2 regions of the Streptomyces sp. NBC_01255 genome follow, and region 2 is predicted to be linked to the other one. Evidence: riboswitches for the same ligand, from Rfam matches in the RefSeq annotation. Region 2 holds a riboswitch; the other holds the start of a gene.

Region 1 (14,645 bases), 4.6 Mb from region 2:
GCGGATCGATGGAACGAAGGTGGCCGCTCCGTACGTCTTCAAGGTCATCGGCAAGCCGGAGGATCTCGAGCCCGCGCTCAACATCCCCGGCGGTGTCGTGCAGACCCTCGAGAAGGAGCAGGCCACAGCCACGGTGGAGCGGTCGGCGAAGATCGTCGTCGACGCCTTGCGACCCGCGAAGCGGCCTGACTACGCTCAGTCGTCCTCGCAGTGAGGCGGGGGACGAGGGGGTCCCGCGACAAGGGCATGACGTTGCGGGGGGTCGGCGCACCACAACGGTGGTGCGTGGTGGAAACTGTCCGGAGGATACGGACGTTGTGAAGGTGTCCGGGTCGGCAGGTGTGATGGATCTCGGTTCGTCCTGCCCCACGGGCGGGTCTGTTTCGGTCAAGGGGAATCGCCCGTGAAGTTGTTTGCGAAGTTGTTCGGCAAGAGCGCACGCGAGGACGGCGGCAACGCCAGGCACCGCGCGCCGCGCCATGCCCAGAGCGAGGAGCAGGGCGGCGAGCGCCCGCTCTTCCGCGATGAGGTCGACGGTCAGGGCGGTGACATTTCGGGCGCGCAGGGCGCGTCTTCTGTTGACCCCGCCGGGGCCGGACGCATAGGTTTCGGGGAACCATCAACCTCAAGTACGGGTGGAGGGTTTACCCCCGATCCGTACGCGACACAGACCTCCGCGGGGCTGCCGCGGCAGGAGGATGCGTCCATGCCGGTGTGTACGAGGTGCGGTCACCGCAACGCGGCCGACAGCCGCTTTTGCTCTCACTGCGGCACGCCGCTGCGGGGCGGGGTCGCCGCCGAGCGTGCGTCCGAGACGACGTCGACGATCTCCATCTCGGGGCTCGAGGCGTACGACGCGGAGGTCACCGGTCAGACCCAGCTTCCGTCGCTGTCTCCCGAGGCGCTCGCGGCCGTGGAGGCCCTGCCTCTGGGTGCCGCGCTCCTCGTGGTGCGCCGGGGGCCGAACTCCGGCAGCCGGTTCCTGCTCGACGGAGAGCTGACGACGGCCGGCCGTCACCCGCAGAGCGACATCTTCCTGGACGACTTCACCGTCTCCCGGCGTCATGTCGAGTTCCGGCGGGCACAGGACGGCAGTTTCACCGTCGCCGATGTCGGCAGCCTCAACGGCACGTACGTCAACCGTGAGCCGATCGAGTCGGTCGTGCTGTCCAACGGCGACGAGGTGCAGATCGGCAAGTACCGGCTGGTCTTCTATTCGAGCCAGCGGGGCGTGTGACGCCTCGGAGAAGCCTTCAGGGAAGGTCCATGCTGCGAACACCGACGGGCGGTGCCGGAAACGGCACCGCCACCGCGGGCGACCGGCTGGTGAGCATCGGCACGGTGCTGAACCAGCTGCGCGACGAATTTCCCGAAGTGACGATCTCCAAGATCCGGTTCCTGGAGGCCGAGGGGCTCGTGGAGCCCCGGCGGACGGCGTCCGGGTACCGGAAGTTCAGCCCGCAGGACGTGGAGCGGCTCGCTCAGATCCTGCGGATGCAGCGGGACCACTATCTTCCGCTGAAGGTCATCCGTGAGCATCTCGACGCTCTCGCCCGGGGTGAGCAGGTCAGCCTCCCGGCGCCCGGGCGCCGGGGAGAGCTGCTCGACGGACCCTGGGAACAGGACGGGGAACGGCCCACCGCCACGCGGATCGGCCGGGCCGAGCTGATCGCCGCCGCAGAGGTGACCGAGGCCGAGCTCGCCGAGTGGGAGTCGTTCGGTCTCATCGCCGAGGTGCGGGGCGGCGGCTACGACGCGGAGGCCGTCACCATCGCCGGACTTGTCGCGGATCTGGGGAGATTCGGTCTCGAACCCCGGCACCTGCGGGGCGTCAAGGCGGCCGCCGACCGCGAGGCCGGCCTCCTCGAACAGATGGTCGCGCCGCTGCGCCGGCACCGTAATCCGCAGACCAGAGCACATGCGGAGGCCACCGCGAAGGAGCTCGCCGAGCTCTCCGTGAGGCTGCACGCGGCCTTCGTGCAGACGGCTCTGGGCATCCGGCTCCAGTGATCTTGGACGGGCCCGACTATCCAAACCGGTCGGGCACGTCCTAGGGTTGCTGTGTGAACGAGCTCGACGTTGTGGGTGTCCGGGTGGAAATGCCCTCCAACCAGCCGATCGTGCTCCTGCGGGAAGTGGGAGGCGATCGGTACCTCCCCATCTGGATCGGACCGGGTGAGGCGACCGCGATCGCCTTCGCCCAGCAGGGGATGGCCCCTCCGCGGCCGCTGACGCATGACCTTTTCAAGGACGTGCTGGAGGCCGTGGGGCAGGAGCTCACCGAGGTCCGCATCACGGATCTGCGTGACGGGGTCTTCTACGCCGAGCTGGTCTTCGCCAGCGGCGTCGAGGTGAGCGCCCGGCCGTCCGACGCGATAGCACTGGCTCTGCGGACCGGAACGCCGATCTACGGCAGTGACGGTGTGCTGGACGACGCCGGTATCGCGATTCCGGATGAGCAGGAGGACGAGGTGGAGAAGTTCCGCGAGTTTCTCGACCAGATCTCACCGGAGGACTTCGGGACCAACAGTCAGTGAGACGTGCGGCCGGAGGCCGCTTGCCATGCCGTCGCGCGGGCCCGTCGTGAAGCCCGCCGCGCGCGCCGTTCGCGGGGTGCTGTCAGAGCATTCGAGTAGCCTTTCCCCGGGGAGAGACACGGCAAACCACTCTCAGGGTGATTATCACTCGGCGTGCCGAGTGTGGCGATCGTTGACGCACCCCGAGTGACTGCCTACCTTCGTGTGGGCAGGTCAAGGACGGAGGGTCGGCGTGATGAGCAGCGCGGACGGTACGGCAGGGAGCTCGCTCGGACGCGTGTCCGGGGAGTCCGGTCCGTATCCGCTTCACGGCAGTGTGGGCGACCTCGGGGCGGACGCGAGTACGGGCCCGGCGGGTGACGTGGTCGGCTACCGCGGCCCCACGGCCTGCGCGGCCGCCGGCATCACCTATCGGCAGCTGGACTACTGGGCGCGCACCGGACTCGTGGAGCCGAGCGTGCGGCCCGCGTACGGGTCGGGGACCCAGAGGCTCTACAGCTTCCGCGACGTCGTCGTCCTGAAGATCGTCAAGCGCTTCCTCGACACCGGGGTGGCCCTGCAGAACATCCGGGCGGCGGTGCAGCACCTGCGGGCCCGGGGCTTCCGCGATCTGGAGCGGATGACGCTCATGAGCGACGGTGCCACGGTCTACGAGTGCTCCTCGCCCGACGAGGTCGTCGACCTCCTCCAGGGCGGGCAGGGCGTCTTCGGGATCGCCGTCGGGGTCGTCTGGCGGGACGTGGAGGCCGCGCTGTCGCAGCTGCACGGGGAGCGGGTCGACACGGGCGAGACTCTCGTCGGGCACAACCCGGGTGACGAGCTCGCCCGGCGGCGGCGCGACAAGGCGGTCTGAGCGGGGGGCCTCCGCCTCTGCACAGGGGCGGCCTCCGGGCTCTGCCAGGGGCCTCTGCAGCGCTTTCGGTGGCGGTGGTCCCGGGTGGTTGCCGCCCCGTTGTCAGTGGCATGGGGCAGCATCGGAAGTGTGAGAGCCGCGCCGACGATCCTGCATCTCGACATGGATGCGTTCTTCGCCGCCGCCGAGCAGGCGGCGAAGCCCAGCCTGCGCGGAAAACCCGTGGTCGTCGGGGGTCTCGGGCCGCGCGGCGTGGTCGCCACCGCCTCGTACGAGGCACGCCGTTTCGGGGTGCACTCGGCCATGCCGATGGGCCAGGCGCGGCGGCTCGCGCCGAACGCCGCGTATCTCGTCCCGCGCTTCGCCTTCTACCGGTCGATCAGTGAGCAGGTCATGGAGCTCCTGGGGCGACTCTCGCCGCTCGTGGAGCCGCTCAGCCTCGACGAGGCCTTCGTGGACCTGGAGGCCGGGAACCTCGCCGACGACAGCGCCGGCGCGCGGGTCGTCGGCGAGCGGCTGCGGGCCGACATCCTGGCGACGACGGGGCTGACGGGGTCGGTGGGGCTCGCGGGGTCGAAGATGATCGCGAAGATCGCCTCGGAGGAGGCCAAGCCGGACGGGCTCGTCCTCATCGAGCCGGGGACCGAGAGGGAGCTGCTCGGGCCCCGGTCGGTGCGGATCCTGCCCGGCGTCGGGCCCGCGACCGGGGAGCATCTGCGGCGCGCCGGGATGACCACGGTCTCCGACCTGGCCGAGGCGGGCGAGGACGAGCTCGTACGGCTGCTGGGGCGGGCGCACGGGGCCTCGCTGCACCGGATGGCCCAGGGGTACGACGACCGGGCCGTGGTGGCCGAGCGGGACGCCAAATCGGTGTCGGTCGAGGACACCTTCGACGTCGACCTGCACGACCGGGTGCGGATCAGGACGGAGGTGGAGCGGCTCGCCGAGCGGTGCGTGGGGCGGCTGCGGGCCTCGGGGCACTCGGGGCGGACCATCGTCCTCAAGGTGCGGCGGTACGACTTCTCGACGCTGACCCGGTCCGAGACGCTGCGGGGGCCGACGGACGACCCTGGGGTCGTCCGGGAGGCCGCCGGGCGGCTCCTGGAGGCCGTCGACACCACCGGGGGCGTGCGGCTGCTCGGGGTGGGCGTGAGCGGGCTCGCGGACTACACGCAGGAGGATCTCTTCGCCCAGGCCGAGGAGGAGCGGGCGGCGGTCGCGGTGGCGGCGGCGAAGACGGAGGCGGTGGAGTCGGCGGGGACCGGTGCCAGTGCTGGTGCCGATGCCGGCGGTGTGGCGGATGAGGCTGGGGCTGCCGGGGCCGTCGCCGTCGAGCGGCAGTGGGCGCCCGGGCACGACGTACGGCACGCGGTGCACGGGGCGGGGTGGGTGCAGGGGAGCGGGGTCGGACGGGTCACGGTGCGGTTCGAGGAGCCGTGGTCGGCGCCGGGGCGGGTGCGGACGTTCTCGGTGGACGATCCGGAACTCGAGCCTTCGGAGCCGTTGCCCTTGGTGCGGGGCGAGTGCCGGGCGGGGGCGTGACGGCTCGGTGGTCCGGTGCCGGTCTGTGCGGTGCGCCCGGCCTTGCGGCCGGGCCGGGGTACCTGTGGGGGGTTCGCGCCGTTGGCGGCTGTGGGGCCTCCGCTTGTGTTGCTCGTGCGGCTGGGTCCGTACCGGTGCGGGTTGCCGCGGGTCAGGGGCCCTCTTGGCCTGCCAGGTGACCGAAGTCGGTGTCCCGGGGGTTCTGGGGTGGGGGTGGGAGCGTGAGGTTGTAGTGGCGGTAGAGCTGGAGCTCCTGTTCCGGGGAGAGGTGGCGGCCTACGCCGAAGTCCGGGGCGTCCTTGATGAGTGCGCGTTCGAACGGGATGTGGAGGCCGTCTTCCAGGAGGTCGCTCGGCTCCAGCGGTACGAAGGCGTCCCGGCTGAACAGGCCGGTGCGGACCGCGGCCCATTCCGGGATGCCGGTCGCGTCGTCCAGGTACACCTCGTCCACGGTTCCGATCTTGTGCCCGTTCCGGTCGAACGCCTTGCGGCCGATCAGGCTGCGCGGATCGATGTCGGTCTGCACGGTCCCTCCAACTGGTCGCAACTGCTCTACACCCCTACGAAAGTGCACATCTGGGATGTCGGCCACTTGAGCGATGGGAGCCGCAACCTCGCTGGTAGGCTGGCTGTGGCTGTCGACCCTGTGCGGGAGAGTCCCCCGGAGAAACCTTCCGGAGGGCGCCGAAGGAGCAAATCCTCCCCGGAATCTCTCAGGCCCCTGTACCGCGCGGACGAGGTCACTCTGGAAAGCAGAGCGGTGTCCACGGCATGCGCTCTCACCGACGGTGAAAGCCGGCGTGCCGCGAGGCGTGCCGGTGAAACTCTCAGGTTGAGATGACAGAGGGGGAGGCCGTCCGGGTACCCGCGCCGTGGTGCCCCTCGCAGGTCGTGACGACCAGGAGGCCTCCGTACATGACCGCCAACCGCATTCCGCTCTCCGAGCTCGAACAGGGCATCCCGTTCGAGCAGCGGCACATCGGGCCCGACGCCGAGGCGCGGGCCAAGATGCTCGCTCAGGTCGGTTACGGCTCGCTCGACGAGCTCACCGCCGCCGCGGTGCCGGACGTGATCAAGAACGCCGAAGCGCTGGGCCTGCCGGCCGCGCGCACCGAGGCCCAGGTGCTGGCCGAGCTGCGCACGCTCGCCGACAGCAACCAGGTCCTCGCCCCGATGATCGGCCTCGGGTACTACGGGACCTTCACGCCTCCGGTCATTCTCCGGAACGTCATGGAGAACCCGGCCTGGTACACCGCCTACACGCCGTACCAGCCGGAGATCTCGCAGGGGCGTCTGGAGGCGCTGCTCAACTTCCAGACCATGGTCGCCGACCTGACCGGTCTGCCCACCTCGGGCGCCTCCCTCCTCGACGAGGGCACCGCCGCCGCCGAGGCCATGTCCCTGTCCCGGCGCGTCGGCAAGGTCAAGAACGGCGTCTTCCTCATCGACGCCGACGCCCTGCCGCAGACGATCGCCGTCATCGAGACCCGCGCCGAGCCGACCGGTGTCGAGGTCGTCGTCGCGGATCTCAGCGACGGGATCCCCGCCGAGATCGCCGAGCGCGGTGTCTTCGGTGTGCTGATCCAGTACCCGGGCGCCTCAGGTGCCGTGCGGGACATCAAGGCCACCGTCGACCAGGCCCACGAGCTCGGTGCCATCGTCACCGTCGCCGCCGACCTGCTCGCGTTGACCCTGCTCACCTCGCCCGGCGAGCTGGGCGCGGACATCGCCGTCGGCACCACGCAGCGCTTCGGCGTGCCCATGGGCTTCGGCGGTCCCCACGCCGGCTACATGGCCGTCCAGGACAAGCACGCCCGCTCCCTGCCCGGTCGCCTGGTGGGTGTGTCCGTCGACGCCGACGGCAACCGCGCGTACCGCCTCGCCCTGCAGACCCGCGAGCAGCACATCCGCCGCGAGAAGGCCACCAGCAACATCTGTACGGCTCAGGTGCTGCTCGCCGTCATGGCCGGCATGTACGCCGTCTACCACGGGCCGGACGGGCTGAAGGGGATCGCGCAGCGGACCCACCGGTACGCCACGATCCTCGCCGCGGGTCTCACCGCCGGTGGCGTCGAGGTCGTCCACGGTTCGTACTTCGACACCCTCACCGTCCGGGTGCCCGGCAAGGCCGACGAGGTCGTCGCCGCCGCCCGTGACGCCGGTGTGAACCTCTACCGCGTCGACGCCGATCTCGTCTCGATCTCCTGTGACGAGACCACCGGCCGCGAGCAGCTCGCCGCCGTCTGGGGCGCCTTCGGTGTCGACGGCGACGTCGAGGCCCTGGACGCCGCCGCCGAGGACACGCTGCCCGCCGGGCTGCTGCGCTCCGACGCGTACCTGACCCACCCGGTCTTCCACGCGCACCGCTCCGAGACGTCGATGCTGCGCTACCTGCGCAAGCTCGCCGACCGCGACTACGCGCTCGACCGCGGCATGATCCCGCTCGGCTCCTGCACGATGAAGCTGAACGCGACGACCGAGATGGAGCCGGTGACCTGGCCCGAGTTCGGCCAGATCCACCCCTTCGCCCCGATCGACCAGGCGCAGGGCTACGTCACGCTCATCACCGAGCTGGAAGACCGCCTCGCCGAGGTCACCGGATACGACAAGGTGTCGATCCAGCCCAACGCCGGTTCGCAGGGCGAGCTGGCCGGTCTGCTGGCCGTCCGCGCCTACCACCGCGCCAACGGCGACCTCCAGCGCACCGTCTGCCTCATCCCGTCCTCCGCGCACGGCACCAACGCCGCCTCCGCGGTGATGGCCGGCATGAAGGTCGTCGTCGTCAAGACCGCCGACGACGGCGAGGTCGACATCGCGGACCTGCGCGCCAAGATCGAGCAGTACCGCGACGAGCTGTCCGTGCTGATGATCACCTACCCGTCCACGCACGGCGTCTTCGAGGAGCACGTCGCCGACATCTGCGCCGAGGTCCACGAGGCCGGCGGTCAGGTGTACGTCGACGGTGCCAACCTCAATGCGCTGGTCGGGCTCGCCAAGCCGGGCAAGTTCGGTGGCGACGTCTCGCACCTCAACCTGCACAAGACCTTCTGCATCCCGCACGGCGGCGGTGGCCCCGGTGTCGGTCCGGTCGGTGTGCGTGCGCACCTCGCCCCGTACCTGCCGAACCACCCGCTCCAGCCCACCGCGGGCCCGGAGACCGGCGTCGGCCCGATCTCGGCGGCCCCGTGGGGCTCCGCCGGCATCCTGCCGATCTCCTGGTCGTACGTGCGTCTGATGGGCGGCGAGGGCCTCAAGCGCGCCACGCAGGTCGCCGTGCTCGCGGCGAACTACATCGCCAAGCGCCTGGAGCCGCACTTCCCGGTGCTCTACACCGGTCCGGCCGGTCTGGTCGCCCACGAGTGCATCGTGGACCTGCGTCCGCTCTCGAAGGAGACGGGCGTCACGGTCGACGACATCGCCAAGCGTCTGATCGACTACGGCTTCCACGCGCCGACCATGTCCTTCCCGGTGGCCGGCACGCTGATGATCGAGCCCACCGAGTCCGAGGACATCACCGAGCTCGACCGCTTCTGCGACACGATGATCGCGATCCGCGCGGAGATCGAGAAGGTCGCCTCGGGCGCGTGGCCCGCCGACGACAACCCGCTGCACAACGCCCCGCACACCGCGGCCGCGCTGGGCGGCGAGTGGAACCACCCGTACACCCGTGACGAGGCGGTCTTCCCGGCCGGTGTCTCGGCCGCCGACAAGTACTGGCCGCCGGTCCGCCGCATCGACGGCGCCTTCGGCGACCGGAACCTGGTCTGCTCCTGCCCGCCCATGGACGAGTACGACCACTGAGGCGTCGAGGCGTTGACGCGCTGAGCATGGGCCGAGGGCCGGTTCGGAGGATCTCCTCCGGGCCGGCCCTCGGCGCTTCTCTCCCTCGTACGTGATCTCCGCGCGCTCAGGCGGCGGTCGTCACCTGTCCCGCCGTCAGTGGCCGGTGCGGGGCGATGATCTGCCCGTCCGGCAGCAGTTCACCGGTGTCCTCGAAGAGCAGGACGCCGTTGCACAGCAGGCTCCAGCCCTGTTCCGGATGGTGCGCCATCAGGCGGGCCGCCTCCCGGTCGTTGGAGTCGGCGGTGGGACAGGCAGGCTGGTGCTGGCACATGGGTGGGTTCTTTCGCTGCGTCGTGGTGGATGTCCTGCGGCTCTTCGCGCTCATCGCCGCCCCCGTCGGTCGGTTCGGTTCCGGTCCCAGTCTTGCCCCATGGACGGTCTTCCGCAGGTATTTCGCGTCAGCTCGTCCTCTCCGGGGAAGACGCATCACCCGCAGGGGCGGTTCAGGTCAAGTGCACCGTCTCTTCGGGTGGTTCGGGGTGGTCCGAGCGGGCTAGTCCGTACGGGAGCGGCGTTCGGTATGGCCGTTCGGGCGCGGTTCTCGGACAGCAGTGCGCCCCGTGACCCGGGTGGGTCACGGGGCGGGAGCCGTAGGCGGGGTGGATCAGGCGGGCGCCGCCGAGCCCAGGAGGGGCGGCGGCGCGAGACGCGTACTGAGCACGGGCAGGAGGTCGGCGACCTGGTAGGGCCGGTGGGCCGCGATCCCCGGCGGCGCGGGGGCCAGGGGTACCAGGAGATCGGCCGCGGCCGGGGTGTCGGTCGTGCCGTCCGCCTCCGGTTCGGCGTGCAGCCAGAGCGTCAGCATGTAGAGCTCGGGTACGGAGAGCAGCCGGGGCTGGTACGGGGTGGGCAGCGCCTCGGCCTGGAGCAGGGCCCGTTCCGTCGCGGTGACGTACGGCCCCTCGAAGAAGTGCGAGAAGGTCCAGCCGTCCGGGGTGAGCATGGTGTCCGCGGCGGCGATCGCCCGCTCCCCGTTCCGGATCAGGAACCGCCAGGCGGTGAGCCGGGTGCGGGGCGACCGTCCAGGTGCTCCCATGACGCCGAGGACGTGTACGGGCAACGGGAGTTCGGGGCTCAGTGGTCCCTGCGCGGCCCGCAGGGCGGGAGTTCGGGCCTCGCGGACGGCGGTCGGTGAGCCGAGGGCCGCGAGAACACTGCGGAGGGCCGGCGCGGGGGCCGGAGAGGGTCGGAGCATGGTGGGTCGCCTCTCACTCAGGAGACACGGTGATGCGTGGGCAGGTACGACGGCGCTGTCAGCGGCGCGGCCAGAGAGGGGCCATGGGGCCATGACCGGGCACCAACACTCTGCCTCGTCCGCGGAGTTTATACGACACGTGTTCACAGAGTGTTTCCGCTAGACGGCGCCGATATTCCTGGCAAGGCCTCATCAGGCCTTATTCCGGGGGCTGTTCAAGCGGAATCATGACGGCCGCGCGACGCTCACCTGCGTATTCCTCGCCGGGCCGGACGGCTGAATTGTGATCCCCCGTCACGGGACAATAGGACATTGGTATATGTCGACCGTGTCATGCCTTCGGAACGTGCCGGTGGAGAGCTCCTTCCAGCCTATCCTCCGGCGGCCCGGTTCCGCAGGCGTTGTGGATCAGCGAGGTGGGCATCATGGTCCGTGACGCGCGGCCGTCGTCGCGGCTGCCCACGGTGGGAGGGACGGCTTCGATGGGGGAGAAGGTCGATGCGGACGGGTTCGGCCCGGCCGACCGACAGCGGTACCGGAGAAAGCTCCAGCAGTGTCTCGCGGGGCTCGCGAGGCTGCTGGCGGAGAAGAGGTTCGACCGGCCCCGAAATCTCATGGGTCTGGAGATCGAACTCAATCTCGCCGGTGCCGACGGGCTGCCCCGGATGCTCAACGCGCCCGTTCTGGAAAGGATCGCGAGCTCCGATTTCCAGACCGAACTCGGAATGTTCAACCTGGAAGTGAACATCGCTCCCCACCGGCTCGGCGGCAGGGTATTCGACCGGCTCGCCGAGGAGATCGGCACCGGACTCGGATACGCCGACCGCAAGGCCGCGGAACTCGACGCCGGCGTCGTCATGATCGGCATACTCCCGACGCTCGCCCAGAGCGACCTGGTCTTCGAGAACCTGTCGGCCGCCGACCGCTACGCGCTCCTCAACAACCAGATCCTCGCCGCCAGGGGCGAGGACTTCACCCTCGACATCCACGGAGTCGAACGGCTCCTGTGCACCTCGGAGTCGATCGTGCCGGAGGCCGCCTGCACCTCCGTCCAGCTGCACCTCCAGGTCACGCCCGCCCGGTTCGCCGCCGTCTGGAACGCGTCGCAGGCGGTGGCGGGCGTCCAGATCGCCCTCGGTGCGAACGCGCCCTTCGTCTTCGGCCGTGAGGTGTGGCGCGAGTCCCGGCCGCCGCTGTTCCAGCAGGCCACCGACACCAGGCCGCCCGAGCTGCAGTCCCAGGGCGTCCGGCCGCGCACCTGGTTCGGGGAGCGGTGGGTGGACTCGGTGTACGACCTCTTCGAGGAGAACCTCCGCTACTTCCCCGCCCTCCTCCCCATCTGTGACGAGGAGGACCCGCTCCTCGTCCTCGACGAGGGCGGTGTCCCGAAGCTCCAGGAGCTCGTCCTGCACAACGGCACGGTCTACCGCTGGAACAGGCCCGTGTACGGCTGGGTCGACGGGGTCCCGCACCTGCGCGTGGAGAACCGGGTCCTGCCCGCGGGGCCGACCGTGACCGACGTGATCGCGAACGCGGCCTTCTACTACGGGCTCGTGCGCTCGCTCGCCGACGAACCGCGGCCGGTCTGGAAGCGGATGGCCTTCGAGGACGCGGAGGCCAACTTCGACACCGCCTGCCGTCACGGCATCGAGGCGGAGCTGCGCTGGCCCCGCTCGGGCCGCGCCGGCGGCGTCGCGACCCTGCCGGCGGTACGTCTCGTCCTCGACGAGCTGCTGCCGCTGGCCGCGGCCGGACTGGACGCCTGGCACATCGAGCCGGCGGACCGGGACTTCTACCTCGGGGTGATCGAGCAGCGCTGTCTGCGGAAGGTGAACGGGGCCTCCTGGCAGGCCGACACCTTTCACCAGGCGCTGGATGCGGGCCTCGATCGGGAGGCGGCGCTCGCCGCGACCACCCGCCGCTACCGGACGCTGATGCACGAGGGCGAGCCGGTGCACACCTGGCCCGTGGGGATCGGCTGACGCCTGCCCCGCGCGCTCCGGGCTGCGGTCCGGGGCGGTATCCCGGGCATGGGTGATCATGTCAAGGTAGTCGAGGCGGGACGCGACTGCCGGAACGGCATGGGCCCACGACCGGGAAGTGGAGACAGGTGTGGTGTCGGAGCAAGACGTGAGGGACGCTTCCCTGCCCCCCGGAGGACTGCCGCGGAAACTGCTGCGCTCCGAGACCCTCATCGTGCTCGCGCTCTCGCTCGGCGCGAGCGCGTTGTCGTCGCTCATCAGCTTCATCGGCTCCCTGACGAGGCCGGGGTCGCTGAAGGAGCAGGCGGCGACGCTCAACGGCTCGTACGCGCCGGGGCGGCCGTGGCTCGACCTGTCCTGGCAGCTCTTCGGCATCGCCTCGGCGCTCGTGCCGGTCGTCCTCGTCGCCCATCTGCTGCTGCGGGAGGGCGCCGGGCTCCGGGCCATCGGCTTCGACCGGACCCGGCCCTGGCCCGACCTGGGGCGCGGGGCGTTGGTCGCGGCGGGGATCGGGAGCGCGGGGCTGGCCTTCTACCTTGCGGCGCGGGCGACCGGGTTCAACCTCACGGTGGTGCCGGAGTCCCTGCCGGAGGTGTGGTGGAAGTATCCGGTGCTGATCCTCTCGGCGGTGCAGAACTCCGTCCTGGAAGAGGTCGTCGTCGTCGGCTATCTGCTGCGCAGACTCGGGCAGTTGGGGTGGACTCCGATGGCGGCGCTCGTCGCGAGTTCGGTGCTGCGCGGCTCGTACCACCTCTACCAGGGGATCGGCGGTTTCCTCGGCAACGTGGTGATGGGCGTCGTCTTCGTCCTGCTGTACCGGCGCTGGGGGCGGGTCGGGCCGCTGGTCGTGGCGCACGCGCTGCTCGACATCGTGGCGTTCGTCGGTTACGGGCTGCTGGCGGGCAAGGTGGGCTGGTTGCCTACCGGGTGACGGGATGAAGGACGTGGGGGAGGGGTGAGGGGCGTGCGGCTTGAGCCGTATGCCCCTCACCCCTTTCGTTCTTTGGCGTCAGGCGTGCAGGTCGCCCTCGATGACCGTCACGGCGTGGCCGGTCAGCAGGGTGCGCTCGCCGCGCAGGTGGGTGCGGACGAGGCCGGTGCGGGCGCCGCCCTGGAAGCCGGTGAGCTCGTCGCGGCCGAAGCGGGCCGACCAGTAGGGGGCCAGCTCGGTGTGGGCGCTGCCGGTCACCGGGTCCTCGTCGATGCCGAGGGCGGGGAAGAAACAGCGGGAGACGAAGTCGTAGCCGCTGTCGGGGTCGTCCGCGGCGGCAGTGGTGATGACTCCCCGCGTGGCGAGGCTCACGAGGGCGGCGGAGTCCGGCGTGAGGGAGCGCACGGTGGCCTCGTCGCGGAGCTCGACGAGGAGGTCGCCGAGGTGCGCGGCCGTGTCGTGGACGGCGACGACCTCGGCGCCGAGCGCCTTCTCCAGGCCGTCGGGGACGGGGACGGGGGTGAGGGAGGAGGTCGGGAAGTCCATCGTGATGGTGCCGTCCTCGGCGGCGGTGGCGCCCAGGACGCCCGACCGGGTGGCGAAGCGGACGGTGCCGCTCGCCCTGCCGGTGGTGTGCAGGACGTGGGCCGTGGCGAGCGTGGCGTGGCCGCACATGTCGACCTCGGTGGTCGGGGTGAACCAGCGCAGGGCCCAGTCCGCCTCGCCGCCGGCGGGCAGGGGGTGGGCGAAGGCCGTCTCGGAGAGGTTGACCTCGGCCGCGACCTTCTGGAGCCAGGAGTCCTCGGGGAAGGAGTCGAGGAGGAGGACTCCGGCCGGGTTTCCGGCGAAGGGCTGATCGGTGAAGGCGTCGACGATTCGGATCCGCATGCCGCTGACCGTACAAGGTGCCGAAACGTGCGGACCAAGGCCAATCGCGGAGAACTGGACCGTGCCGAGGGAGAACTGGACCGGGCTGTCCGGCGTCCCCCGAGTGGGACCGTCGGCGGACTTCGGACCGCGGACCTCGGGGGGGCTTCGATGATGTTCGGGTACGCGGACGACTGGTGGGCGCTGTTCTTCGTTCCGGTGGTGTTGTGGGTGCCGTTCGGACCGTTCGCCATGGGCGGGATGGGGGTGTGGTGCGCGTTCCGGCCGGGTCTGCGGGCGCGGCTGTGGTCGGTGCTGCTGCCGCTGCTGCCGGTGACGGTCTCCGCGATCGCCATGGTGATGCCGCTGGGCAAGTCGATCCGTACCGACGACCTGGTGGGCTATCTCCTGGTGTACGTCCTCGGCATCACGGTGCTGCCGTGGCTGCTGGGGTGGGGGATCACACGGGCCGTACGGGCCGTACGGGCGCGGCGGCGGGAGGCGGCGGGTGCGGTCACAGGGGTGCCAGGACCATGAGGACCTCGTCGCGGTCGTCGCCGGGGGCCAGCCGGAGGGCGCCCGGCCAGCGGCCGACCTCCTGCCAGCCGAGGCGGCCGTAGAACTCCTCCAGGCCGACGCCGCCGCGTGCCGCGAGCCGCAGCTGCTCCAGGCCCATCTCGTCGCGGGCGATCACCCGGGCCTGCCGCACCAGACCCGCTCCGATGCCCCGTCCCCGTACTCGGAGGCGGGTCTGGACGTGGTGCAGCGTGCCCCAGTGCGCGACCAGGCGATGCGGGTCGCGGCGGAGGTTCAGCCAGCCCGCGAGGGTTCCGTCGAGAGTCGCGACGACGAGGCGGCTGCTTGCCGGGTCGAGGCCGGCGACGATGCGGTCGAC
Region 2 (14,645 bases):
GCCCGGGCACGGACGGCGTGAGGTAGTGCGCCGAGATCGTGAACGGGTCCGGGTGCGGGAGGTGGTCGCCGAGGGCGCGGCCGAGCAGGGCGAGGAGATAGCCGCCGTTGACGGCCTGGATGATCGTCCAGCCGGCGGAGAGGTCGGCGTCGTAGACGCCGGGGGCCCGGAGGGTGACGGCGGTGTCGCGGTCGAACTCGCTCGCGGTCTCGACGGCGGTCGTCGCGGCGGCGGTCGTCTCGGTGCTCGTGCTCATGGCTCCGACGGTACACCGGCTCATTACTGAGCGGTAGCTTTTTGCGGTTCCTCGCGTGCGGAGGAGCGGCGGTTCCAGGCGCGGGGCGCGCGCCAGTGGTAGTGCATCGCGAGGAGGCGGAGGACGAAGGCCGTGAGGACGGCGGCGCCGCTGGTGAAGGCGTTGAGCATGTCGAAGCGGATGCAGAGCACGACCATCGTCGCTCCGACGATCGCGGGGACGGCGTACAGGTCGCGGTCCCAGCGCAGCAGGGACGGCACCTCGTTGGCGAGCACGTCCCGCAGGACGCCGCCGCCGACGGCGGTCGCCAGCCCGAGCGCGGCGGAGGAGGTGAGGCCGAGGCCGTAGTCGTACGCCTTCGTCGTGCCGGTCACGCAGAACAGCCCGAGGCCGGCCGCGTCGAAGACGTTGACGGCGCGCTGGGTCCGCTCGACCTCCGGGTGGAGGAAGAAGACGAGGACGGTCGCGACCAGCGGCATGACGAAGTAGCCGAGATCGGTGAAGGCGGCCGGAGGTACGGCGCCGATGATCAGGTCGCGGAGGAGACCGCCGCCGAGGGCGGTGACCTCGGCGAGGACCGCTATGCCGAAGACGTCGAAGTTCTTGCGGACGGCGAGGAGCGCGCCGGAGATGGCGAAGACGAAGATGCCGACGAGGTCCAGGGCGTGCTGGACGTCGGGGCTGAACAGATCGTGGAGCACCGCCCCATTGTCCCGGTTGTGTCCGCGGGACGACGGAGGCCCCTGCCGCATCGGTGCGGCAGGGGCCTCCGGGTGTCACGCCTTGGGCGCTTCGCCCTCGGTCGACGGCTCCGAGTCGGACTCGGGCGCCGCCGCGGACTCGGCCTCAGCCGAGGCCTCAGCCGAGGCCTCGGTCGCGGACTCCGCCTCGGCCTCCGTCGCCTTCTCCTCGGTCTTCGTGATCTCGACCGACTCCCGGGCCCCCGGGATCGTCAGGCCCTCCGTGTTCTCCGGGTGGTGGCAGGCCACACGCTGGCCCGGCCGGAGTTCCAGGAGCGGGGGCTCCTGGGTCTTGCAGAGGTCCGTCGCCTTCCAGCACCGGGTGTGGAAGCGGCAGCCCGGCGGCGGGGCGATCGGGGACGGGACGTCGCCGGTGAGCAGGATGCGGTCGCTCTTGGCGCCCCGGCGGCGCGGGTCCGGGATCGGGACCGCGGACATCAGGGCCCGGGTGTACGGGTGCATCGGGTTCTCGTACAGGGACTTGCGGTCCGCGAGCTCGACGACCTTGCCGAGGTACATCACCGCGATGCGGTCCGAGACGTGCCGGATGACCGAGAGGTCGTGCGCGATGATCACGTACGTGAGGCCGAGCTCCTGCTGGAGGTCGTCCAGCAGGTTGACCACCTGGGCCTGGATGGAGACGTCCAGGGCCGACACCGGCTCGTCCGCCACCACCAGCTTCGGCTTCAGGGCCAGGGCCCGGGCGATGCCGATGCGCTGGCGCTGACCGCCCGAGAACTCGTGCGGGTAGCGGTTGTAGTGCTCGGGGTTGAGGCCCACGAGACCCAGGAGGCGCTGGACCTCCTTCCGCACACCGCCCTCGGGCTCGACGCCCTGGAGCTTGAAGGGCGCGGAGACGATCGTGCCGACCGTGTGGCGCGGGTTCAGCGAGCCGTACGGGTCCTGGAAGATCATCTGGATGTCCCGGCGGAACGGGCGCATCCCGCCGACTCCCAGGTGGGAGATGTCCTTGCCCTGGAACTCGACCGTGCCGTCGGTCGGTTCGAGGAGCCGGGTGATGAGCCGGCCCATCGTGGACTTGCCGCAGCCGGACTCGCCGACGACGCCGAGGGTCTCACCGGGCAGGACCTCGAAGTCGATCCCGTCGACCGCCTTGACCGCACCGGTCTGGCGCTGGAGAAGCCCCTTCTTGATGGGGAAGTGCTTCTTCAGGCCGGTGACCTTGAGGAGGGGTTCCATGGTCTCGCTCACAGTTTCGGCGCAATCTCTTCGGTCCAGATCCGGGTGCGCTCCTCCTGCGGCATGTGGCAGGCCGAGAAGTGGCGGTCGCCGGCCGGCGCCAGCTCGGGCCGCTGGGTGCGCGTGATGCCGCCCTTGGGGACGTCCGCGTACGGGCAGCGGGGGTTGAAGGCACAGCCGCTCGGGATGTTGATGAGGCTGGGCGGGTTGCCCTTGACCGGGATGAGCCGCTCGGTCTGCTCGCGGTCGATCCTCGGCATCGAGCCGAGCAGACCCCAGGTGTAGGGGTGCTGCGGCTCGTAGAAGACGGATTCGGCCGGTCCGCGCTCGACACAGCGCCCGCCGTACATCACGAGGATGTCGTCGGCGAGCTCGGCGACGACGCCGAGGTCGTGGGTGATGATGACGACCGCCGAGCCGAACTCCTTCTGGAGGTCCCGCATCAGGTCGAGGATCTGCGCCTGCACGGTCACGTCGAGCGCGGTGGTCGGCTCGTCCGCGATGAGCAGTTCGGGGTTGTTGACGAGCGCCATGGCGATCATCGCGCGCTGGCGCATGCCGCCGGAGAACTCGTGCGGGTAGTTCTCGAACCGCTTGGCGGGCTCGGGGATGCCGACCCGGTCGAGGAGTTCGACGGCCCGCCGGCGCGCCGTCTTCTTGTCCACGTTGTTGTGGACGCGGTACGCCTCCACGATCTGGTGGCCGATCGTGTAGTACGGGTGCATCGCGGACAGCGGATCCTGGAAGATCATCGCCATCTCGCGGCCGCGCATCTTGCGGACCTCGTCGGGGTCCGCGGAGAGCAGCTCGCGGCCGTTGAGCCAGATCTCGCCGGAGATCCTCGCCTTCTGGCGGCCGTACTGGCCGACCGTGTGCAGGCCCATGATGCCGAGCGACGTGACCGACTTGCCGGAGCCGGACTCGCCCACGATGCCGAGGGTCTTGCCCTTCTCCAGCTGGAAGCTGAGGCCGTCGACCGACTTGACCAGACCGTCGTCGGTCGGGAAGTGGATCTTCAGGTCGCGTACGTCGAGGAAGGCGTCCGACGGGGCGTCCTTCGAGCGGGCGACGGGCTCTCCGAGCGCCGCGCCCGTCTTCGTCAGCTTGTCGGTCATGCGAGCCTCACTCGGGGGTCGATCACCGCGTACAGAAGGTCCACCACGAGGTTGGCGACGACCACGCAGGCGGCGGTGATGAGGGTGACCGCCAGGATCAGCGGCAGGTCACGCTCGCTCACGCCCTTGATGGCCAGGCCGCCGAGGCCGTGGAGGCTGAACGCGGTCTCCGTCAGGATCGCGCCGCCGACGAGGGCGCCGAGGTCCATGCCGAAGATGGTCAGGATGGGGGTCATGGTGGAGCGCATCGCGTGCTTGCCGAGCACGACCGGCTCCGGCAGACCCTTGGCCCGCGCCGTACGGATGTAGTCCTCGCCGAGGACCTCCAGCATGGTGGCGCGGGTGAGCCGCGCGTACATCGCCGCGTACAGGAAGGCGAGGGTGACCCAGGGCAGGAGCAGCCCGCCGAACCAGCCGCCGAACGACTCGGTGATCGGCGTGTACGTGGCGTCGACCCAGCCGAGCTCCGTACGGAAGACGAGCATCGCCAGCATGGCGGTGAAGAAGATGGGGAGCGAGACGCCCGCGAGCGCGGTGATCATCGCCGCGCGGTCGATGATCGTGCCGCGCTTGAGCGCGGAGATCACACCCGTGGACACACCGAGGACCAGCCACAGCACGGCGGCGCCGAGGACCATGGAGAGGGTCACGGGGAAGGCGTCGACGATCATCGTCCACACCTCCTGCTCGGTGCGGAACGAGTAGCCGAAACAGGGCATCGCGCAGTGGATGGTTTCGCCACCGCCCGTGTAGTCCCGGCCGACGAAGATGCCGGAGACGAAGTGCCAGAACTGAACCAGGATCGGCTCGTCCAGGCCCAGCTTCTGACGGATGCCCTCAATGGATGCCGGATCCGCCTGCTTGCCGACGAACATCGCGGCAGGGTCGCTGCCGGTCATCTTGGGGATGAGGAAGAAGATGCTGAGCGTCACGAGCGTGACGACGAGCAGCATCGCGACGACTGCGAAGAGCCGTCGGACTATGTATGCAAGCATGCGGTCGGCCGGTCGGCGGCAGGGGGACCCGATCGGATCCCCCTGCCGCCGCCCTCGGCCATCACCTGCCCTTCGGACCTGGCGGCGGGTGGTGCGCCGGTGAAGCGGGTCGGATTACTTGACGACGCCGAGCGACGCGTAGTCGTAGCGGCCGTTGTAGGCGTCCGCCGTGTAGACGTTGGTCAGCCTGGAGCTGCGCCAGATGATGTTCTTCTCGTGGGTGAAGGGCAGGTAGACCGCGGCCTCCGAGACCTTCGTGTTGATCTGCTTGTAGAGCTCGCCGGCCTTGTCGGGGTCGGTCTCCTTCAGTGCCTGGTCGAACAGGCCGTTGATGGCCTTGTCGTTCAGCTGGGAGAAGTTGTTGTTACCGCTCTGGAGGATGAAGCGGCCGTCGACCAGCGGCTGGAGGAAGCCCTGCCCGGTCGGGAAGTCGGCGCCCCAGCCCATGATGATGATGCCGTAGCCCTTGTCCTTGACGACCTTCGGCGAACCGATGATGCCGGACGTCTGGGCGCCGTCGAACAGGTCGATCTGGGCGTCGATGCCGACGGCCTTCAGCGAGTTCTGGAGGGACTCGGCGGTCGCGATCTCGACCTTCTTGTTGTTGCGGACCGCGATCGTGGTCTTGAAGCCGTCCGGCTTGCCGCACTTCTTGAGCGCGTCCTTCGCCTTGGCGAGGTCCGGCGCGCCGCCGAGCTTGCCGTACGGGTCGGCCTTCGCGTCGGCACCCTTGAGCGCCGGCGGCAGCATGTTGGTGGCGATGTCGCCACCGCCCTGCGGGCCGCCACGGGCGGTCTGGAGGGACTTGGAGTCGGCCGCGTAGATGATGGCCTTGCGGCACTCGATGTTGGGGATCACCGTCTGCGGGAAGACCGCGTAGCGGATGAAGCCCGTCTGCGGGTTGTCGACGTTGCCCTTGTGCTGCTGGAGCACCTTCTGGCGCGCGGCGGCACCGACACCCGTCGCGTTGATGTCGAGGTCGTACTCGCCCTCGACCAGACGGTTGTCCATGTCGTCGGCGTTCGTGGTGAACGTGACGCTGATCTTGTCCGGCAGGGCCTTGCGGATGGTGTCCGTCTTGGAGTCCCACTTGTCGTTGCGGACAAGCTTGATGGACTTGTTCGGCGTGTACGACTCCCACTTGTACGGACCGGAGGAGAAGGGCTTCAGCTGGTACTTGGCCTTGGTGTCCTTGTCCTGGCGGACCGGGGACGCGGCGGGCATGGCCAGCATCTGCAGGAAGTCACCGTTGGCGACCGGCAGCTTGAAGATGATGGTCTTGTCGTCCGGGGTCTCGATCGCCTTGAGGCCGAGCTTGTCCGCGGAGGTGTCCTTGTACGGGCCCTTGTACTCGCCCTTGGGGTCCAGGACCTGCTGGAGGTAGATCGGGCCGCCGGAGATGACGTCCTGGGCCCAGATGCGCTCGATGCCGTACTTGATGTCCTTGGAGGTGATCGGCTTGCCGTCCTCCCAGGTGACCCCGTCCTTCAGCGTGAAGGTGTAGGTCAGGCCGTCGGCCGAGACCTTGCCGGCGTCGGTGGCGAGGTCCGGGACGAGCTCGGTGGAGGCGGCGCCCGGCTCGGCCTTGAAGGTGACCAGCTGGCGGGTGTAGTAGCGGGCGAAGTCCCACACGAAGCCGTAGTAGCCGCGCTGCGGGTCCCACGAGTCGGCCTCCTGCGAGCCGATGAACTTCAGCTCGCCGCCCTTCTTGTCCGAGGGGTTGGCGACCTTGTTCACGGCGGCGTTGAAGCCGGCCGTGCCCGCCTTGTTGCCGTCCTTGCCGTCCGTCTTGCCGCCGTCGCCGCCGCACGCGGTGGTGACGACCATCGTGGCCGCTGCCAGCAGCGCGCCCGCGGCGATTCTGCGCCTCTGAGAGCTCATCAGAGTCATGGGTCTCGCAACCTCCGGAGTAGTGGCGGCCGTCATGTCGGTCCGCCGTTGGGGGATGAGCCTCCTGTCGCCAGCGGCAGGGGCGGGGCTTGTGTCGTCTTGGGTCCGTCGACGAGCGGTCAGCGGGAGCCCTTCGGGTCGAGCGCGTCACGCACGCCGTCGCCGAAGAGGTTGAACGCCAGGACGGTGATGAAGATCGCGAGGCCCGGGATCACCATGAAGACGGGGTCCGCCTCGTACGTGGTGATGGCCGTCGACAGCATCTGCCCCCAGGAAGCGGTGGGAGGCTTCACACCCGCGCCGAGGAAGCTGAGCGCCGCTTCGGTGAGGATGTTGGTGGGGATCATGAGGGTCGCGTAGACCATGATCGGGGCGATCAGGTTGGGGAGCAGCTCGCGGCGCAGGATGTAGAGGCGGCCGGCGCCCAGGCTCTGGGCGGCCTCGACGTACTCGCGGTTGCGCAGCGAGAGGGTCTGGCCGCGGACGATGCGGCCCACGTACGGCCAGCCGAAGAAGCCGATGACGACCACCAGCGCGGCGATGCGCACGCCGGAGCCGTCGAGGCCGAGGAGCTCGTTGGGCAGCACCGAGACCAGGGCGATCGTGAAGAGCAGCTGCGGGAAGGCGAGCATGACGTCCATGACCCGGCTGAGGACCGCGTCGATCCAGCCGCCGAAGTAGCCCGCGACGATGCCGAGGACCGTGCCGAGGACGACGGCGAAGACCGCCGCGAGGAAGGCGACGAGCAGCGAGATCCGGGCGCCGTAGACGATGCGGCTGAAGACGTCGCGGCCGTTGACCGGCTCGACGCCCAGGAGGAAGTCGGAGCTGATGCCGCCCCAGGACCCGATCGGCGTGCCGAAGAGCGGGTCGATCTGGTCCTCGTGGAAGTCGTTCGGCGGGTGGCCGAGGAGACCGACGATGACCGGGGCGAAGATCGCGACCAGGATGAGGAAGACGACGACGAAGGCGCCCGCGAGGGCGAGTTTGTCGCGCTTCAGGCGCGTCCAGGCGATCTGCCAGGGCGAGCGGCCCTGGATCGCCTTGGCGGAGGCGTCTGAGCTGCCGGAGTTGTCCGGAGTGCCGGGAGCGTCGGGCGCGCCGACGACGGTGGCGGTCGACTCGCCCGCACTCGTCTCGTGCAGTGGTGCCGTCATCGTGGTGAGGACCCCTCTCGGCCGCCGGTAGCCGGCCCTTGCCCTGCCGCGGGTAGCGGCTCGGTGGAACAACCTGCGGGGCTTCGATTCGAAGGGAGCCGAACGCCCGGTGTTCCGGGGAGTCTTCAATGCCTCCGCGATCACCCGCCAGCCCTGACGAGGAATGTTTGCTCAAACGTGATGCGGTGCTGCGACTTCCGTTATCCGGACGTCGCGATCACCTGAGCGGACCATCTCGGGTCCTCTTCACCGCAATCGGACATGTCACACAACTAGGCGTTCGAGGTGCGGTATTGGGGCGAACAACGGCCTCCGGAGAGGACTCCGGAGGCCGTTGGGGCAGGAAGGGGAAAGAGTGACGTCTCAGTATCCGGACTGGGCCGGCGGCGGGTAGCCGTATCCCGGCACGGCGGCGGATCCGCGTCCGGCGTGCGCCTCCCGGTCGTAGAAGGGCCGCGCGTTGGCACTCAGCCAGAGGGCCACCGGGTCGTACGCGTCGGAGAGCGCGACCGTCGAGACGGGCAGCCCGTCGGGCACGGCGGAGATCGACTGGCGCATCATCGCGCGGACGGAGTCGACGGCGGCCGCGGACGTGTCGTACAGGTCGAGTCCGACGGCGAGGTACGGGGAGCCGAGCGCGGGCTGCACCCAGCCGCGGCGCAGCGACCGGACGGCCGGCGTGCGGTGCGCGTTCTGCGTGAGCAGGGCGTAGAACTGCGGGATCTCCAGTGCCGGCTCGCTGACGCGCAGCGGCCCGGCGGGCATCCGGTCGAGGCCGGTGGCGATCCGGCGCAGGTCGGCCCACGGGATGCCGACGCCGCCGCCGGGGGCGTGCGGATTCAGCCAGATGCCCCAGCGGTCGGGGTAGAGGGCGCGGGCCATCTCACGGCCGGTGACGAGCTCGTGGGCGCGGTTCCAGCCGGAGGCGGCGAGCTCCTGCGCGGAGGTCACGCAGGGCGCGTAGCCGAAGCCGTCGACCTCCATGTTCCCGTACTGGGCGTCGGACGAGCCGGCCGAACCCTGCCAGAGCAGCATCCAGACCTCGCCGTCGGCCAGGGCGTGCAGCAGCCGCTCGTACGCGTCGTAGCGTCCGGGTGCCACCTGGCGCAGCATGTGCTCGACCTGACCGGTCGCAGCGGTGCCTGACGCGCTCACCCTGGGTCCCGCCCCTCTTCCGTTCACCACGTCCGCCCGGACGTCGTCTGTCCGGCTACCGATTCAGTTCAGCTTAAACAGGGTGCCGCTCACCCGGCGGCGCGCTGGTAGAAGGGGCGTACCCGCTCCAGCATCCAGTCGCCGACCGGGTCCTGCGCCATGTCGAGCAGGATGAGGTTGACCGGCCAGGCGACCTCGACGCGGCCGAGGGCGCGGCCGAGGGCGTCCAGGGGGGCGTTGCGGTCGACGCCGTCCCAGGCGGCGAGCTGGACGCCGATGAAGAGGGCGGGTTCGGTGCCCTCGACGCTCGCGAGGGCGCGGCGGGCGGTGGCGACGACGCCCGTGGCCTCGAACTCGGCGGACGCGGCGGCGAGGAAGTCGACGGGGTCGTCCTGCCAGTCGGGCTCGAAGAGCCGGACGCGGCCGCCGGTGGCCGGGCCGTCGAGCGGGGTGCGGCCGGTCCGGCAGAGTTCCGCCACGGCGGGCGGGGGCAGCGGGACGCCGACGGTGCCGCCGGGGTTCACGGCGATGCCCAGCTGCGGGGGCAGGCCGCGGGCGAAGTCGCGGGCGGGGGCGACGGTGTAGGACATGTGCGTGCCGACACAGGCGACGAACTGCTGCTCGGAGCTGAAGACGGGGACGAAGGCCGCGCCGTCGATCTCCATCGTGGCGAGGTCCAGGTCGGGACTGTCGGGACCGCCGCCGTTGGGCAGCGGGATCCAGACCGGGCTGCGGCCCAGCACCTCGACCAGTCGGCCCCCTGCGCCGGGGTTGCCGAGCGAGGCGGCCAGCACCTCTTCGAGCTCATTGCCCGGCCACGTCACGTCCACGGTCCCACTTCCCCTGTTCTCGCGCGGGCGCACCCTCCCGCGCCGCCCCGCAGCACCCTAACGCCGCCCCGGAGCCGCCGTGGCCAAAAGCAGGGGGTACGAGCAAGAGGGACGGCCCTCGGGCCGCGTCGGGGGCGCCCTCAGGCCGCGTCGCGGAAGCCGATCCTCCGCAGGGCGTCCGCGGCGTCCCGGTCCAGGAGCGTCGCGGACGCGCAGCCGTGCGGCAGGGCGCCGGACTCGGCGGCCCGCAGGAGCCGGCCGACGGCCCGCCGGTGCCGGGCGAAGGCGTAGGCGGAGACACCGCGGCCCCGGGCGCGCTGGCCGTCGCGCGCGATGTCCGGGCCGACGTCGAGCAGGACCAGGTGCAGGGCGCCGCCGCGGCGCCGCGCCTCGCGGGCGAGCCAGCGCCGCACCCAGGACTGGGTGCCGCAGTCGTGCACGACGACGCTCGCGCCGGAGCGCAGGGCGCGGCGCAGTCCGGCGTAGTGCGCGAGCCGGACCAGGGGGCGGTAGACCGCGTACGGCAGGAGGCGCGGCATGCGGGCCTCCCAGCGCTCGCGGACGTCCTGGGAGTCGATGCCCCGGCCTTCGGCGGCGCGTCTCATGAGGGTGGACTTGCCGCTGCCGGGCAGCCCGGAGACGACGACGAGGTCGCCGGCGGCGAAGGTGAGGGCACGGGGCCCCCGGCCGCCGCGCTCGCGCAGGTCCCGCAGGAGCCGGCCTCGGCGGCCGGTTCTGGCCCTGGTCCGGGCCCGGGCACGCTGGGACGGTATGCCGGTACTGGTCCCGTATGCGCCGGTGTGCTGAATCCTCATCGTTGCTCCCCCTGCCGGGCCTCAGGAGACCCTTGCCCACAAAGTGTAAAGAAGCGGTAATGAGATACAAGTGATGTGCCGCGCGGAGCACGCGTGCAATGATGTGCGCGCCAGGCGCGCTCAGTCGCCATACAACCTCATACCGGCCGCTCGAATCCGCGCGGGAGAGTTCCGGAACGCCTCGGCGTCCGGACGCCGAAGGAGCAAGACCCTCCCTTGAATCTCTCAGGCCCCGTACCGCGTGGATGAGGCAGATCTGAAAAGCGGGACACCCTGCCGTGTCCCCACCCAAGGTGCAAGCCGACCTCTCGTGTGACGAGATGCTCTCGGTGAACCTCTCAGGTTCCATGACAGATGGGGAGGACGTCCTCGCCCGTCATGTGTTTCGTCACCGAACCGCCCTTGGGATCCGGGAGCCACCCCATGAGCACTGCCCCCCGTCTGACCGCCCTCGATGCGCTGCATCGTTCGCTGGGCGCGACCATGACCGACTTCGCGGGCTGGGACATGCCCCTGCGCTACGCCAGCGAGCGGGACGAGCACATCGCCGTCCGGACCAAGGCGGGCCTCTTCGACCTCTCCCACATGGGCGAGATCACCGTCACCGGGCCGCAGGCCGTCGAGCTCCTCGACCACGCCCTCGTCGGCAACATCTCCACGGTGGGCGTGGGCCGCGCCCGCTACACGATGATCTGCCAGGAGGACGGCGGCATCCTCGACGACCTGATCGTCTACCGCCTCGGCGAGACCGAGTACATGGTCGTCGCGAACGCCTCGAACGCGCAGATCGTCCTGGACGCGCTGACCGAGCGCGCGGCCGGCTTCGACGCCGAGGTCCGCGACGACCGTGACGCGTACGCCCTGATCGCGGTCCAGGGCCCGGAGTCCCCCGGCATCCTGAAGTCGCTCACCGACGCCGACCTGGACGGGCTGAAGTACTACGCCGGTCTGCCCGGCACGGTCGCCGGCGTGCCCGCGCTGATCGCCCGTACCGGCTACACCGGCGAGGACGGCTTCGAGCTGTTCCTGAAGCCCGAGCACGCCGAGGGCGTGTGGAAGGCGCTGACCGAGGCGGGTACCCCGGTCGGCCTCATCCCCTGCGGCCTGTCCTGCCGCGACACGCTCCGCCTGGAGGCGGGCATGCCGCTGTACGGCCACGAGCTGACGACCGCCCTCACCCCCTTCGACGCCGGTCTCGGCCGGGTCGTCAAGTTCGAGAAGACGACCAACGACGGCCGCTTCGTCGGCCGTGAGGCGCTCGAGAAGGCCGCCGAGCGCGCCGAGACCGCCCCGCCGCGCAAGCTCGTCGGCCTGGTCGCCGAGGGCCGCCGGGTCCCGCGCGCCGGGTTCTCCGTCGTCAAGGACGGCGTGGTGATCGGCGAGGTGACCTCGGGCGCCCCGTCCCCGACCCTCGGGAAGCCGATCGCGATCGCCTACGTGGACGCGGCGCACGCCACGCCCGGCACCGAGGGTGTAGGTGTGGACATCCGCGGCACCCACGAGGCGTACGAGGTCGTGGCGCTGCCGTTCTACAAGCGCCAGAAGTGACGCAGTCGTCTCATCCCGGGTCTCATCCCGCGAGACCCACGTTCATCAGTACTCCCCCGATCCAGGAGAATCAGGTCATGAGCAACCCCCAGCAGCTGCGCTACACCAAGGAGCACGAGTGGCTGACGGCCGCCGAGGACGGCGTCGCGACGGTCGGCATCACGGAGTTCGCGGCCAACGCGCTCGGTGACGTCGTCTACGCCGACCTCCCCGAGGTCGGCGCGACCGTCACCGCGGGCGAGACCTGTGGCGAGCTGGAGTCGACGAAGTCCGTGAGCGACCTGTACTCCCCCGTCACGGGTGAGGTCGTCGCCAGGAACCAGGACGTGGTGGACGACCCGTCGCTGGTGAACTCGGCTCCGTTCGAGGGTGGCTGGCTGTTCAAGGTACGTGTCGCGGGCGAGCCGGACGAGCTGCTCTCCGCCGACGAGTACACCGCGTTCTCCGCCGGCTGAGACCGGGCCCGAGACCCCTAGGGATCGATTCATGTCGCTTCTGAACACTCCCCTCCACGAGCTGGACCCCGACGTCGCCGCCGCCGTCGACGCCGAGCTCCTTCGTCAGCAGTCCACCCTCGAGATGATCGCCTCGGAGAACTTCGCTCCGGTCGCGGTCATGGAGGCCCAGGGCTCCGTCCTCACCAACAAGTACGCCGAGGGCTACCCGGGCCGCCGCTACTACGGCGGCTGCGAGCACGTCGACGTGGCCGAGCAGATCGCGATCGACCGGGTCAAGGACCTGTTCGGCGCCGAGTACGCCAACGTCCAGCCGCACTCCGGCGCCTCCGCGAACCAGGCCGCCCTCTTCGCGATCGCCCAGCCCGGCGACACGATCCTGGGTCTGGACCTGGCGCACGGCGGCCACCTCACCCACGGCATGCGCCTGAACTTCTCCGGCAAGCAGTTCAACGTGGTCGCGTACCACGTGGACGAGGCCGGTCTGGTCGACATGGCCGAGGTCGAGCGCCTCGCCAAGGAGCACCGCCCCAAGGTCATCATCGCGGGATGGTCCGCCTACCCGCGTCAGCTGGACTTCGCGGAGTTCCGCCGGATCGCCGACGAGGTCGAGGCGTTCCTGTGGGTCGACATGGCCCACTTCGCGGGCCTGGTCGCGGCCGGTCTGCACCCGAACCCGGTCCCGTACGCGGACGTGGTGACCTCCACCACGCACAAGACGCTCGGCGGCCCCCGCGGCGGCATCATCCTCGCGAAGAAGGCGTTCGCGAAGAAGCTGAACTCCTCGGTCTTCCCCGGCTTCCAGGGCGGCCCGCTGGAGCACGTGATCGCGGCCAAGGCCGTCTCCTTCAAGGTCGCGGCCTCGGAGGACTTCAAGGAGCGCCAGCAGCGCACCCTGGACGGCGCCCGCATCCTCGCCGAGCGCCTGGTCCAGGACGACGTCACCGCGCACGGTGTCTCGGTCCTGTCCGGCGGTACGGACGTGCACCTGGTCCTGGTCGACCTGCGGAACTCCGAGCTCGACGGCCAGCAGGCCGAGGACCGGCTCCACGAGGTCGGCATCACGGTCAACCGGAACGCCGTTCCGAACGACCCGCGGCCGCCGATGGTCACCTCGGGTCTGCGCATCGGCACGCCGGCGCTCGCGACCCGCGGCTTCGGGACCGAGGACTTCACCGAGGTCGCCGACATCATCGCGGAGACCCTGAAGCCGGGCTTCGACGGCGAGAAGGCCGAGGCCCTCAAGGCCCGGGTGACCGCGCTGGCCGACAAGCACCCGCTGTACCCCGGCCTGAAGTAATTTCGTACCCTTTTGTTCGTACGAACGTTTGGGGCATCGCGCACACTGAAGGGTGAGCGCGGTGCCCCACCCCGTGTCGTGCCCCGTTTCGATCTTCCTGCTCCGTTCTGCACCACCCCGGCAGACAACGGCGTCTAGCCCCCACAAGGAGTCCCTCCGTGGCCATCTCGGTCTTCGACCTGTTCTCGATCGGTATCGGCCCGTCGAGCTCCCACACGGTGGGCCCGATGCGCGCGGCCCGGATGTTCGCCCGCCGGCTCAAGAACGAGGGCCTGCTCGCCCACACCGCGGCCATACGCGCGGAGCTGTACGGCTCGCTGGGCGCGACCGGCCACGGCCACGGCACCCCCAAGGCGGTGCTCCTCGGCCTGGAGGGCAGCTCGCCCCGCACGGTGAACGTCGAGACCGCGGACGACGAGGTCGAGCGGATCAAGTCGAGCGGCCGGATCAACCTCCTCGGCGCGCACGAGATCCCCTTCGACTTCGACGCCGACCTGATCCTGCACCGCCGCAAGGCGCTCCCGTACCACGCCAACGGGATGACGATCTTCGCGTACGACGCCGAGGGCGCGCTGGTCCTGGAGAAGACGTACTACTCGGTCGGCGGCGGCTTCGTCGTCGACGAGGACGCCGTCGCGGGCGAGAACCCGATCGTCCCCGACGACACCGTCCTGAAGTACCCCTTCCGCACCGGTGACGAACTGCTGCGGCTCGCCAAGGAGACCGGCCTCTCGATCTCCTCGATGATGCTGGAGAACGAGAAGGCCTGGCGCACCGAGGAGGAGATCCGCGCGGGTCTCCTGGAGATCTGGCGGGTCATGCAGGCCTGCGTCTCGCGCGGCATGTCCCGCGAGGGCATCCTGCCCGGCGGCCTGAAGGTGCGCCGCCGCGCCGCGAACACGGCCCGCAAGCTGCGCTCCGAGGGCGACCCCGCGGCACTCGCGATGGAGTGGATCACCCTCTACGCGATGGCCGTGAACGAGGAGAACGCGGCGGGCGGCCGGGTGGTCACCGCCCCGACGAACGGCGCGGCCGGCATCATCCCGGCGGTCCTGCACTACTACATGAACTTCGTGCCCGGCGCGGATGAGGACGGCATCGTCCGCTTCATGCTGGCGGCCGGCGCGGTCGGCATGCTCTTCAAGGAGAACGCCTCCATCTCCGGCGCCGAGGTCGGCTGCCAGGGCGA

The links. Region 2 has a riboswitch for glycine ahead of gcvT (glycine cleavage system aminomethyltransferase GcvT). Riboswitches for the same ligand answer to the same signal wherever they lie in the genome.
Region 1: another riboswitch for glycine. It lies ahead of gcvP (aminomethyl-transferring glycine dehydrogenase); the one in region 2 lies ahead of gcvT (glycine cleavage system aminomethyltransferase GcvT).

What each region holds. Positions count from the first base shown of each region.
Region 1 covers NZ_CP108474.1:7,304,782-7,319,426, forward strand. Annotated here, with positions in the region: gene OG357_RS33100 (DUF881 domain-containing protein) at 1-214, shown strand, start outside; gene OG357_RS33105 (FHA domain-containing protein) at 296-1,237, shown strand; gene ftsR (transcriptional regulator FtsR) at 1,267-2,010, shown strand; gene OG357_RS33115 (bifunctional nuclease family protein) at 2,064-2,537, shown strand; gene OG357_RS33120 (MerR family transcriptional regulator) at 2,773-3,390, shown strand; gene OG357_RS33125 (DNA polymerase IV) at 3,520-4,932, shown strand; gene OG357_RS33130 (PRC-barrel domain-containing protein) at 5,084-5,458, opposite strand; glycine riboswitch at 5,572-5,671, shown strand; gene gcvP (aminomethyl-transferring glycine dehydrogenase) at 5,848-8,733, shown strand; gene OG357_RS33140 (DUF5999 family protein) at 8,840-9,046, opposite strand; gene OG357_RS33145 (hypothetical protein) at 9,380-9,970, opposite strand; gene OG357_RS33150 (glutamate--cysteine ligase) at 10,453-11,952, shown strand; gene OG357_RS33155 (CPBP family intramembrane glutamic endopeptidase) at 12,101-12,883, shown strand; gene OG357_RS33160 (PhzF family phenazine biosynthesis protein) at 12,962-13,771, opposite strand; gene OG357_RS33165 (hypothetical protein) at 13,922-14,287, shown strand; gene OG357_RS33170 (GNAT family N-acetyltransferase) at 14,265-14,645, opposite strand, start outside.
Region 2 covers NZ_CP108474.1:2,655,313-2,669,957, forward strand. Annotated here, with positions in the region: gene OG357_RS11500 (thioesterase family protein) at 1-256, opposite strand, end outside; gene OG357_RS11505 (trimeric intracellular cation channel family protein) at 280-957, opposite strand; gene OG357_RS11510 (ABC transporter ATP-binding protein) at 1,033-2,196, opposite strand; gene OG357_RS11515 (ABC transporter ATP-binding protein) at 2,205-3,311, opposite strand; gene OG357_RS11520 (ABC transporter permease) at 3,308-4,306, opposite strand; gene OG357_RS11525 (ABC transporter substrate-binding protein) at 4,421-6,196, opposite strand; gene OG357_RS11530 (ABC transporter permease) at 6,316-7,353, opposite strand; gene OG357_RS11535 (enhanced serine sensitivity protein SseB C-terminal domain-containing protein) at 7,717-8,508, opposite strand; gene OG357_RS11540 (enhanced serine sensitivity protein SseB) at 8,598-9,338, opposite strand; gene OG357_RS11545 (AAA family ATPase) at 9,479-10,153, opposite strand; glycine riboswitch at 10,305-10,403, shown strand; glycine riboswitch at 10,405-10,517, shown strand; gene gcvT (glycine cleavage system aminomethyltransferase GcvT) at 10,577-11,701, shown strand; gene gcvH (glycine cleavage system protein GcvH) at 11,779-12,156, shown strand; gene glyA (serine hydroxymethyltransferase) at 12,188-13,456, shown strand; gene OG357_RS11565 (L-serine ammonia-lyase) at 13,615-14,645, shown strand, end outside.